Regions from separate parts of the Apilactobacillus pseudapinorum genome, predicted to be linked through region 2. Evidence: a T-box and tRNA genes for the amino acid it is inferred to sense, from the RefSeq annotation. Region 2 holds a T-box; the other holds one or more tRNA genes.

Region 1 (6,234 bases), on a different contig from region 2:
TCGAATTCACCACGATACTTAGTTCCAGCAACTAAAGTTCCCATTTCAAGCATCATGACACGTTTGCTTTCCATATCTTCTGGTACTTGGCGGTTAGCAATCTTTAGCGCTAATCCTTCCACAACAGCAGTCTTACCAACCCCTGCTTCACCAACTAACACAGGGTTATTCTTAGTACGACGACTTAGAATTTGGACGACACGTTTGATAACGTCATCTCGACCAATTGTAGGATCGATTAACCCATCTTTAGCAGCCTTAGTTAAGTCGGTTGCTAATGAATCCAATGTTGGTGTAGTTCCGTTAGCCACTGATGGTTTGCCACCTGGCAATGGAATATTTTTCGCATTTGGGTTTGAATTTGGGTTTGATGAAAAGCCCATCTTACGTAATAGCACTTTTTTAATAAAGTTCATGTCTCTTACGTTCATGCTTTCCAAAATTCTAGTAGCGACAGTTTCTGGTGTATCTAAAATGGCGATTAATAAGTGTTCAGTCCCAATTCTAGCAGCACCATATTTCTTTGAAACTTGACCTGCAATAGTTAGCATTTGTTCTGTCTTTGGTGAATATGGCAAGTATGAATCTTGATCGTATTGATCTAGGTTACCATAACCAACTAAAATTTCGATTTCACCCTTGATATCTTCTTCATTAATATCGCATTGTTTTAATGCCGACTTTGCGATTCCGTTAGTTTCCATCGCTAAAGCTAGTAATAAATGTTCAGTTCCGATAGCCTGATGACCAAAAATTTTGGCTTGTTCTTGCGCTATAATTAAAACGTTTTTTGCACTAGGAGTAAAAATGTTATCCATGTTATGCCTCACTTTCTAGCTCTTGTATCTTAAATGATCTAAAATGGCGATCATTATGTTTGCTCTAATCTGATTTTCAAGTAATGTGTTACCGATTGCTAGAGTTTGTTTAGTTATAGATGCTAACACTAAATCAGCTTCATTGTCAGTAATTAGCTCATTTACTACTAAAGTATTTATTACTGCTTTAGCTTCCCTTTGAGTTAGGTCAGTGCCAATTGCATCTATTAACGTGTCTAGAATTTCAATATTATCTAATAATTTCACTTTTTCAATGCGGATGTAACCCCCGCCACCTCGTTTACTTTCTACGACGTATCCATTTTGGATAGTAAAACGAGTCTTAATCACATAATTAATCTGTGATGGTACAACATCAAAGTGACTGGCAATATCAGATCTACTAATCTCAACACGTTCATCTTCAGCAATCATTTCCTTTAGATATCTTTCGATAATATCGGAAATGTTTTTTCCTTGCATGTTACCACCCCAATTCTTTGACTAATCTTGACTATAATTATACGGAATTATAGTTGAAATGCAAAGATTTTTACCGAAAATAAAAAGAGAAAATGAATTAACATTTTCTCTTTTTTATCTATATTATCGGGAAGACAGGATTCGAACCTGCGACCCCCTGGTCCCAAACCAGGTGCTCTACCAAGCTGAGCTACTTCCCGAAATAAAAAAAATGCACCCAGTAGGAGTCGAACCTACAACCTTCTGATTCGTAGTCAGACACTCTATCCAGTTGCGCTATGGGTGCATAATAAATATTAAATTAAAAATAATGCCGAGGACCGGGATCGAACCGGTACGGTCATCACTGACCGCAGGATTTTAAGTCCTGTGCGTCTGCCAATTCCGCCACCCCGGCAGAAGTATGCAAAGCGGAAGACGGGATTCGAACCCGCGACCCCCAGCATGGCAAGCTGATGTTCTACCACTGAACTACTTCCGCATAAATGCCGACTAGATGATTCGAACACCCGACCTCTTCATTACTAGTGAAGCGCTCTAGCCAACTGAGCTAAGTCGGCAGCATTTTTGCAAATAATGCAATGCGGGCGAAGGGATTCGAACCCCCACTTCCATAAGGAAACTAGAACCTAAATCTAGCGCGTCTGCCAGTTCCGCCACGCCCGCATGGTAAATATTAAATTGTATATGGCATTGAGCCAATGAGCCGTGGCAGGTTCGAACTGCCGACCCTCTGATTAAAAGTCAGATGCTCTACCGGCTGAGCTAACGGCTCAATGGAGGATACAGGGCTCGAACCTGTGACCTCCTGCTTGTAAGGCAGATGCTCTCCCAACTGAGCTAATCCTCCATGAGGTCAATCAAGTTATCTCTTAAGAAGACAACTATTAAATATTATCATTTAAAGCAATTCATGTCAAGAAAAATTTTAAATATTTTACTTTGCATTGCTATTGGTAAGCCGTTTAATAACTCAACAAAAAATATTATATCGAAAAATGCATTCCTCGTCTACCTTTTTTTGCAAAAAATGACTATTAATTCATTTTTGATCTTTTTTACTAGCATCTCCTCATATAATATCAGCTTATTTTTATATATAAAGAACCGCCTAAGAGAATATCTTAGGCGGTTCTTTATTGTTTTAAATAGTATTAATCTTCTTTGGCAATAGTAGTACGACCACCCATGTATGGTTGTAGTACCTTTGGAATACTGATTGAACCGTCTTCATTTTGGAAGTTTTCCAAAATAGCAGCAACAGTTCTACCAACGGCTAATCCTGAACCATTTAATGTGTGAACGAATTGAAGTTTACCATTTTCATCTCTGTATTGGATGTGAGCACGACGAGCTTGGAAATCAGTAGTGTTTGAACAACTTGAAATTTCACGGTAACGACCTTGAGCAGGCATCCAAACTTCAATATCATGTGTCATAGCAGCAGTGAAACTCATATCACTAGTAGTTAAAGTAATTACGTGGTATGGAATTTCTAGCATATCTAGTAATTCTTCGGCATGAGCAGTAATGCTTTCTAGTGCATCCCATGAATCTTCTGGTTTAGTGAATTGTACCATTTCTACCTTATTAAATTGATGCAAACGAATTAAACCTCTGGTATCACGTCCAGCACTTCCTGCTTCAGATCTAAATGCTGGTGAAAGTGCAGTAAACTTAACAGGTAACTTCTCAGCATCCATTACTTCATCTCTGTAGTAATTTACTAATGGAACTTCGGCTGTTGGAATCATAGTTAAATCACTATCTGCGATTTCGAAACCAGCCTTAGTTTCTTTAAACTTAGGAAATTGTCCAGTTCCAAACATTGAGTCTGAGTTAACCATGTATGGAGGAAGGACTTCCTTGTAACCAGCTTTAGCGTTTTGATCCAAGTAGAAGTTGTAGATGGCACGTTCTAATTGTGCTCCTGCTCCCATGTAGTAAACAAAACGGCTACCAGCAACTTTAGCACTAGCTTCGAAGTCTAAAATTCCTAAGTCTTCACCGATTTCCCAGTGGTTCTTAGGTTGGAAGTCAAACTTACGTGGTTCACCATGTTTTCTTAATTCCACAGCACCTTCTTCAGTTAAACTGATTGGGACTTCATCTGCTGGAATATTTGGTAAGTGGGCAGCTAAATCTTGTTGATCTTGTTGAACCTTTTCTAGTTCAGCATCTAAATCTTTAACTTCCTTACCAACTTGTTGCATTTCTTCAATAGCTGAAGTAGCATCTTCTTTGTTACGCTTTGCTTCGGCAATTTTCTTTGAAACATCATTTTTCTTCGCTTTTAGGCTTTCACTCTTCACAATAAGTTCACGACGCTTTTCATCGTAACCTAATAGTTCATCGATAGTTTCAGCTTTAACATTTCTAGTAGCTAACTTTTCTTTTACCCAATCTGCGTTTTGACGAATCATTTTCATATCTAACATAATACATACCTCCTGAAAATAAAAAAGAAGACCTCCATCCATTGGGACGAAGGTCTTCTTTTCGCGGTACCACCCAAGTTCTTAGCATAAGCTAAACACTCGTATGGTGATAACGGTCACTAACCGTGTAGCATTACCTACCCGCTTTTTCGTATGCTGGAATTTCGACTTGTAATTCGCACCAACCATTACATCTCTTAAGTGTCTACTTAAAACATACATTGCGTTTATTTGTTGACTTAATAGTATTACAAAAGTTTTAAATTAGCAACTACTTTAATTGTAATTCTGCAATTTTTTCATCAATTTGTTTTAATACTTTCGCTAAATCATCTTCGCTTTCAATGAAGTCTAACTTATCGCCGTCGATTTCCATCTTTGGTGATAAGTCATAGTTAGCATACCAATCATCATATCTTTGGTTTAAATCTTTGTAGTAATCATAAAGTTCTGGATCCTTATCCACTTGTTCGTAACTACGACCACGTTTTTGAATACGTTTTAACATTGTTTCAAAAGAAATGTTGATGTGGATTAATAAATCCGGATTTTTTTGATTAGGTGAACCTGGAATTTCTTCCATCATATTATCTAACAATGAGTCGTAGATATCGGCTTCAGTGGAAGTGGCACGTTGCATGTCCGCATTCAGACGAAATAATAATGAATCTTCATAGATTGAACGATCCATAACGCTTAACTTTTCATGTTGTGCCTTTTCAATGTTGTTTAAACGAGTATTTAAAAAGTAGATTTGTAGTAAAAATGCATACTTCTTAGGGTCTTTATAAAATAAAGGTAGAATTTCGTTGTCATCAACAGATTCATAGTAACCAGTTGATCCTAAGTGTTCTGACAATAATTTAGTTAAAGAGGTCTTTCCCGCTCCAATTGTTCCAGCAAGTACAATCATATTAGTCTCCTTAAGTTGAGTTTCATCTATATATTATTTTAATACATCAGACTATTTTTGAATACGACAATCTCGCGGGAAAATAAAAAAGATGCTAATTCTTAGCATCTTTTAATCTTATTTTTCTTGTTCTCTTAAATCTGATGGCGCAACATCAACTTCGTCTAACGGAATTAGATGAGTCTTGTTCTTAATCTTGTAACCAATGTATAGGATTAATACAAGTGGAACTGAAATGTAAGTAATTCCAATTTGTTCCCAATCTAAATTCGCAAATGAAGTTAAGTTTTGACCACAGATAACTAGAATACATAGAATCAAAGTAATGATTGGTCCAATTGGGAACCATGTTGCAGAGTACTTCAATTCATCTAGACTATGACCTTGCTTGATGAATGCTCGTCTGAAACGGTAATGTGAAATTGCAATTCCGACCCAAGCAATGAATCCAGTTAAACCAGAAGCAGCCACTAACCATAGGTAGATTTGTGGTCCTTCGATACTAGTGATAAATGTGAATAATGCAATCACAGTAGTAACTAATAATGCCCCAACCGGGATTCCGCGACGGTTAGTTTTACCCATAATCTTAGGCGCGAAACCTTGGTGAGCCATTGAGTATAACATTCTAGTTGATGCATACATACCTGAGTTAGCTGATGAAATAACAGAAGTTAAGATAACAGCGTTCATCACAGACGCAGCGGCAGCCAATCCAGCACGCTTGAAGACAATTGTGAATGGACTGATTGCAACATCAGTAGCACTTGAACCTAATAAATCAGGACTAGTGTAAGGAATAATTGCTCCAATAACAAAAATAGCAAGAATGTAGAATAAAATGATTCTCCAGAAAACATCACGAATTGCTAGTGGAACAGCTTTTCTGGGATTATCTGATTCACCAGCAGTAATTCCAACTAATTCAGTTCCTTGGAATGAGAAACCAGCCACAACGAACACTGCTAGGATCATTGGAAGACCACCAACAAATGGTGCCTTCTTAAATGTAAAGTTAGATAGACCAACGAAGTGACCACCCATGATACCGAAAATAGTTAAAATACCGACACCTAGAAAAATAAAGATAGTTACCACTTTAATAATGGACATCCAAAATTCTGTTTCCCCGAATGACTTAACCGATAGTGCATTGATAGCTAATATCAATACCAAAGTAGCGGCACTAAAAATCCAACTTGGGAAATGTGGTAACCAGAACTTTACAACTAGGGCTGCGGTACTAATATCAACCGCAACAGTAATTGCCCAGTTAAACCAATAGTTCCAACCCATCGCAAAACCAAGCGCAGGATCAACGTACTTACCGGCATAGGCAGCAAATGAACCTGAAATTGGTGTATTAGTTGCCATTTCACCTAAACTAGTCATTAAAAAGTAAACCATTAATCCCATTAATAAATATGCAACTAATGCTCCACCCGGTCCAGCTTGACTAATTACTGAACCTGAGGCAACAAAAAGACCAGTTCCGATTGAACCCCCTAAGGCAATCATTGAAACATGGCGGGTCTTTAAACCTCTCTTCACTGTGTTATCTGAATTTTGACTCATTGACTTC
Region 2 (6,234 bases):
AAACTGTAGTTCATGCTTTTGAGAGCTTTGGAATTTACATTTCAACTACAAGTGCTTGTTCTTCTAAAAGACATGTTGCTTCAGGTACCTTATCAGCTATGAAAGTTGATGAGGATGAATCAACAAGCGCTGTTAGAATATCTTTGGATGAACATAATTCGTTAGAAGAAGCTAATAAATTTAACGAAGTATTTGATGAATTATATGAAAGATTTAAAAAGATTAACTCTTAGAAAGGAAATCCGTTAATGCAATACACTGAAATAATGGTTAGATACGGTGAATTATCCACAAAGGGTAAAAACCGTAAAGACTTTATTAAGCAATTAGGTAAAAACGTTGATAGAGTATTACATGATTTTGAAAACTTGAAGGTTTCAGCTAAACGAGATCGTTTACATGTTACTTTAAACGGGGATGACTCTGATAAAGTAATTGAAAGATTAAAAGACGTGTTTGGAATTGAAAACTTCTCACCATCAATTAAAGTTGATAAAGACATTGAAGCTGTTAAAGAAATGGCTGTAAAGATGATTAGTAATCAATTTAAGGATGGGATGACATTCAAGATTGATACTCGTCGTCAAGACAAGCATTTTCCTATGGATACTCATGACATCAATGATGCCTTGGGTGGATATATTTTAGAAAATGTTAAGGGAATTAAAGTTCAAATGAAAGATCCTGACATTAAGCTTCGAGTTGAAGTTAGAATGAATGGAATCTTCTTATCAAGCGAAACAATTCCTGGAGCAGGAGGACTTCCAGTTGGTACTGGTGGACGTGCGACAATGATGCTTTCTGGAGGAATTGACTCTCCAGTTGCAGCTTACATGGGGATGAAACGTGGAGTTAAATTAGACATGATTCATTTCTACAGTCCTCCATATACTAGTGAACAAGCACTAGCAAAAGCAAAAGAATTAGCTGGTAAGTTAACTCGTTTTGGTGGAAACATTCAGTTCATTCAAGTTCCTTTTACTGAAATTCAAGAAGAAATTAAAGAAAAGGTTCCTGAAGGTTACTTGATGACCATTCAAAGAAGAATGATGCTAAGATTAGCTGCTAAGCTAACTTTAGATAGACATTGTAAAGGTGTCTTCACTGGTGAATCACTTGGTCAAGTGGCTTCACAAACATTGGAAAGCATGATGGCTATTAATGACGTTACAACTGTACCAGTATTAAAACCATTAATTTCAATGGATAAGACTGAAATCATCAAGATTGCTGAAAAAATTGATACTTATGATTTATCAATTATGCCTTTTGAAGATTGTTGTACTGTCTTTACACCACCTGCACCAAAAACTAAACCTGATTTGGAAAAGACCAGAGCTTGTGAAAAGTTAATTGATGTTGAAGCATTAATGCAAAGATCATTAGAAAAAGTACAAATCATTGATATCAAACCAGGGGAAGAATTCTTGAATGCTCAAGAAGATGTATTCGCTGAACTACTATAATTAATCAAAAAGCTATCTAATCCTTAGATAGCTTTTTTGCTTGCAATTTAATCGTGTAAGTTGTATTTTATTTAACTAGTAAGTCATAACTAAGGAGAATTTAAAATGGAATTAAAATTTTTAGAAAAACCAGTCCAAACAATTAAAGAACCAATGGAAAAAGGGGAAGCTTTACCAGAATTTACTGTATTAGATGCAAAGGGTAACTCATTTACTAATGTTGATTTTAAGGGTAAACCAGCATTGATTTTAACTGTTCCTGATGTGAACTCACGTGCATGTAGTCTAGAAGCAAAGAAATTTAACAGAAAATCAGATAAGTACGAAAACGTTGATTTTTATACTATTTCAAAAAACACTGTTGAAGAACAAAGCGAATGGTGTGCTGCTAAAGGTGTAGAAAGCATGCATTTACTTTCAGATGCTGACAACGACTTTGGAATGGCTTCAGGAACATATGTTAAGGACATCGACGCACTTGCAAGAATGATTTTTGCTATTGATGAAAACGGCGAAATCGTTTACCGTCAAGTTGTTGAAGAAATTGGTTCACAACCTGATTTTAACGAAGCACTTGATGTAGTTGAAAATTTAAATAAATAGAGTTGACGGTTGGCTAAAAATTGTCTAATATAATCTGTATAGAGTTTAAATGCGAAGATCAAGAGAGTAATCTAAGTTCTGCGATATAGAGAAAAGATGATTAGGTGAAACATCTTTCCAGTAATTTAGGTGAAGGTAACTTGTGAGCATTCATATTGATTTTGATAATTTAGATATGAACGGGCCATCGTTAACTGGTTAAGAGAAAGTATGTAAATACTTTAAATTAGGTGGTACCGCGAGCACTTCGTCCTATTAGGATGAGGTGCTTTTTTTATTTACTGGAGGGAAAGCAAATGGCAAAAGAAACAGAAATGTCAACTAAATATGACCATAATGACGTTGAAACTGGACGTTATGAAAAATGGTTAGAACAAGACGTCTTTAAACCAAGTGGTGACAAAAAGGCTAAACCATATTCAATCGTTTTACCACCACCAAATGTTACTGGTAAGCTACATTTAGGTCATGCGTGGGATACAACATTACAAGATATGTTAATTAGACAAAAGAGAATGTTAGGATATGACACTCTTTGGGTTCCTGGTATGGATCATGCTGGTATCGCTACACAAGCTAAAGTGGAAGCTAAGTTGAGAGAACAAGGTATTTCACGTTACGACTTAGGCCGTGAAAAGTTTGTTGATAAAGTATGGGAATGGAAAGATGAATACGCTGCAACTATCAAGAAGCAATGGGCTAAAATGGGATTATCACTAGATTATTCTCGTGAAAGATTCACTTTAGACGATGGTTTATCTGATGCTGTTCGCAAAGTCTTCGTTGATTTATACAACCAAGGATTAATTTACCGTGGTGAATATATCATTAACTGGGATCCACAAGCTCAAACAGCTTTATCAGATATCGAAGTTATTCATAAGGATGACCAAGGTGCCTTTTACCATGTTAAATACCCATTTGTTGATGGAACTACCTTTGATGGTAAAGACTACATTGAAATTGCTACTACCCGTCCAGAAACTATGTTTGGTGACGTTGCAGTTGCTGTTAATCCAAGTGATGAAAGATATAAAGATATTGTTGGTAAGAAGATTATGGTTCCTCTAGTTAATAGAGAAATTCCAATTATTGCTGACCAATATGTTGATCCTGAATTTGGAACAGGGATGGTTAAGATTACACCAGCCCATGACCCTAATGACTTTAAGGTCGGAAATCGTCATGATTTGAAACGTATTAACACCATGAATGGTGACGCAACAATGAATGAAAATGCCGGTAAATACGTCGGTATGGACCGCTTTGATGCTAGAAAAGCAATGGTAGCTGACTTAGAAGAACAAGGATTTATGCTAAAGATTGATCCAATCGTTCACTCTGTTGGTCATTCAGAAAGAACCGGAGTTCAAGTTGAATCAAGACTATCAACTCAATGGTTCGTTAAAATGCAACCACTTGCTGATAAAGCAGTTAAAAATCAATCAACAGATGACAAGGTTAGCTTTGTTCCTGAAAGATTTGAAAATACATTTACTCAATGGATGGACAACATTCATGATTGGGTAATTTCTAGACAATTATGGTGGGGTCACCGTATTCCAGCTTGGTACCACAAAGAAACTGGTGAAATGTACGTTGGAATGGAAGCGCCTAAAGATGTTGAAAATTGGGAACAAGATCCTGATGTTTTAGATACATGGTTCTCATCAGCATTATGGCCATTCTCAACTTTAGGTTGGCCTGATGAAAATTCAGAAGACTTCAAACGTTACTTCCCAACTAATACTTTAGTTACTGGATATGACATTATCTTCTTCTGGGTATCAAGAATGATTTTCCAAAGTCTTACATTTACTGACCGTAGACCATTTAAGGATGTTTTACTTCACGGACTAATGCGTGATGCACAAGGTCGTAAGATGAGTAAGTCTCTAGGTAATGGGATTGACCCAATGGATGTTATCGATAAGTATGGTGTTGATGCTTTACGTTGGTTCTTAGCTACTGGTAATACTGCAGGACAAGACGTAAGATTTAGCTATGAAAAGATTGAATCTGCATGGAACTTCATTAACAAGTTATGGAACGCCAGTCGTTACGTAATTATGAATTTAGGAGATATGGAAAAACCAGAACTTCCTGATTCATCAGAATGGAACTTAGCAGATAAATGGATTTTAAGTAAGCTAAACAGTGTTGTGAACCAAGTTACTGATCAATTTGAAAAGTATAACTTTGGTGAAGCAGGTCGTGCACTATATGACTTCATTTGGAATGACTTCTGTGATTGGTACATCGAAATGAGTAAAGAAACACTTACAGGTGATGATGCCAAAGCTAAAGACAACACTAGAAACATTCTTGCATACACACTGGACAAGATTCTTAAGTTAATGCATCCAATGATGCCATTTGTTACTGAAAAGATTTGGTTAACAATGCCTCATGAAGGTGAATCAATTGTGGTTTCACAATATCCTGTAAACCATGATGAATTCAATGATGCTAAAGCTGAAAAAGATATGTCTGCTTTGATTGAGTTAATTAAGGTAGTAAGAAATATCAGATCACAAGCTAATGCACCAATGTCATCATCAATTGACTTATTAATTAAGACTGATAATGAAGACTTGAAGAATATCTTCAATGAAAACAAGCATTACATTGATAGATTCTGTCATCCAAAAGAATTATCAATTGGATCAGATATCGTTGCTCCTAAGTTAGCGATGACTGGTATTATTACAGATGCTGAAATCAGTATTCCTTTAGCAGAGCTAGTTGATCTTGATGAAGAAATCGCTAGAATTGAAAAGGAAATCGAAACTTATACTTTTGAAGTACAACGTGCTGAAAAGAAACTATCAAACAAAAAATTTGTTGATAACGCTCCAGAAGACGTTGTTAATGCTGAAAAAGAAAAGCAATCTGATAACCAATCTAAACTAGAAGCTGCAAAACAAAGACTAGAAGAAATTAAAAGTCAAAAATAGAAAAGAGCCGGGAGGATTGATGCCCGGCTTTTTTTGAAAGAATGGTGATTTAACAATGGATTATGAAGATGCATTGGCGTTTATTCATGGTAGATATAAATTCAAAAAACATGCTAATTTAGATACAATTAAAAGACTTTTAAAAGAACTTGGTAATCCTGAACAGAAGTTAAAAATAATCCATGTAGGTGGAACTAACGGTAAAGGATCAACAGTATCATATTTAAAAAACATTTTTATGGCTGAAGGGAAAACGGTCGGAACCTTTACATCACCATTCATAACTAGATTCAACGAACGAATTAGTGTTAATGGTGAACCAATTTCTGATGATGATTTAGTTGATTTAGTGGCAACGATTAAGCCAATTGTTGATAAATTGGATGCAGAACTAGCAGAAGATGGACCAACAGAGTTTGAAATAATTACCGCAATGATGTTTTTATTCTTCTCGCAACAACCAATTGATGTGGCGATTGTCGAAGTTGGAATTGGCGGAATTCTGGATTCAACAAATGTGATTACTCCAATTGTTTCAGTTATAACTACTATCGGAATGGATCACATGCAACTTTTAGGTAATACAATTAGAGAAATTTCTGAACAAAAAGCTGGAATAATTAAAGAAAATCGTGCCGTAGTGGTCGGAAATGTATCAGATGAAGCAATGGAAGTTTTTATTTCAAAAGCAAATAATACAAAATCTTCATTATATTCTTTTGGAAATCAATTCACTATTAGTGACTTAAAAAATACCAATAGATGGACGCAGACGTTTGATTATGAAGATAATCAAATTGTGATTAGAAAATTAGAATCACAATTGTTGGGAGAATATCAATCACATAATGCTGCCTGTGCTATCAAAGCGTATTGCTTGTTTAAAGAATTCGCTAATGAAGATGCAAGCAGGGATGTAATTACCAAAGGAATAAAGAAAACAACTTGGCCAGGTCGATTTGAAAGAGTGAATGAATCACCATTAGTAGTATTAGACGGAGCCCATAATGTTGACGCGATGAATCAATTAAAGAAACTAATTAAAAATTATTTTAATGGCACAGAAATATACATTATTATTGGGATTTTATCTGATAAGAGTTATATGGAGATGCTAAACATTATTGGGTCAATAAACAATGCCCATCTGGTATTAACTAAGTTTGAAGCTTACGGAAGTAGACAAAGTGTAGATGTTGATGAAATCG

Evidence for each region. The T-box of region 2 lies ahead of ABWU86_RS00455 (valine--tRNA ligase). A T-box ahead of a tRNA ligase gene usually reads a tRNA of that ligase, here a tRNA-Val.
Region 1: it encodes a tRNA-Val, which carries the amino acid that the T-box ahead of ABWU86_RS00455 (valine--tRNA ligase) is inferred to sense. The anticodon was not compared.

What each region holds. Positions count from the first base shown of each region.
Region 1 is NZ_BAABVU010000012.1:85,098-91,331, forward strand. Features, by position in the region: gene ABWU86_RS01815 (ATP-dependent Clp protease ATP-binding subunit) at 1-818, opposite strand, end outside; gene ABWU86_RS01820 (CtsR family transcriptional regulator) at 834-1,301, opposite strand; tRNA gene ABWU86_RS01825 (tRNA-Pro) at 1,428-1,501, opposite strand; tRNA gene ABWU86_RS01830 (tRNA-Arg) at 1,514-1,587, opposite strand; tRNA gene ABWU86_RS01835 (tRNA-Leu) at 1,613-1,698, opposite strand; tRNA gene ABWU86_RS01840 (tRNA-Gly) at 1,711-1,782, opposite strand; tRNA gene ABWU86_RS01845 (tRNA-Thr) at 1,788-1,861, opposite strand; tRNA gene ABWU86_RS01850 (tRNA-Leu) at 1,884-1,967, opposite strand; tRNA gene ABWU86_RS01855 (tRNA-Lys) at 2,004-2,076, opposite strand; tRNA gene ABWU86_RS01860 (tRNA-Val) at 2,079-2,151, opposite strand; gene serS (serine--tRNA ligase) at 2,456-3,739, opposite strand; gene ABWU86_RS01870 (deoxynucleoside kinase) at 4,011-4,652, opposite strand; gene ABWU86_RS01875 (amino acid permease) at 4,770-6,227, opposite strand.
Region 2 is NZ_BAABVU010000005.1:78,648-84,881, forward strand. Features, by position in the region: gene ABWU86_RS00440 (cysteine desulfurase family protein) at 1-233, shown strand, start outside; gene thiI (tRNA uracil 4-sulfurtransferase ThiI) at 249-1,466, shown strand; gene ABWU86_RS00450 (peroxiredoxin) at 1,572-2,069, shown strand; T-box leader at 2,115-2,327, shown strand; gene ABWU86_RS00455 (valine--tRNA ligase) at 2,366-5,026, shown strand; gene ABWU86_RS00460 (bifunctional folylpolyglutamate synthase/dihydrofolate synthase) at 5,082-6,234, shown strand, end outside.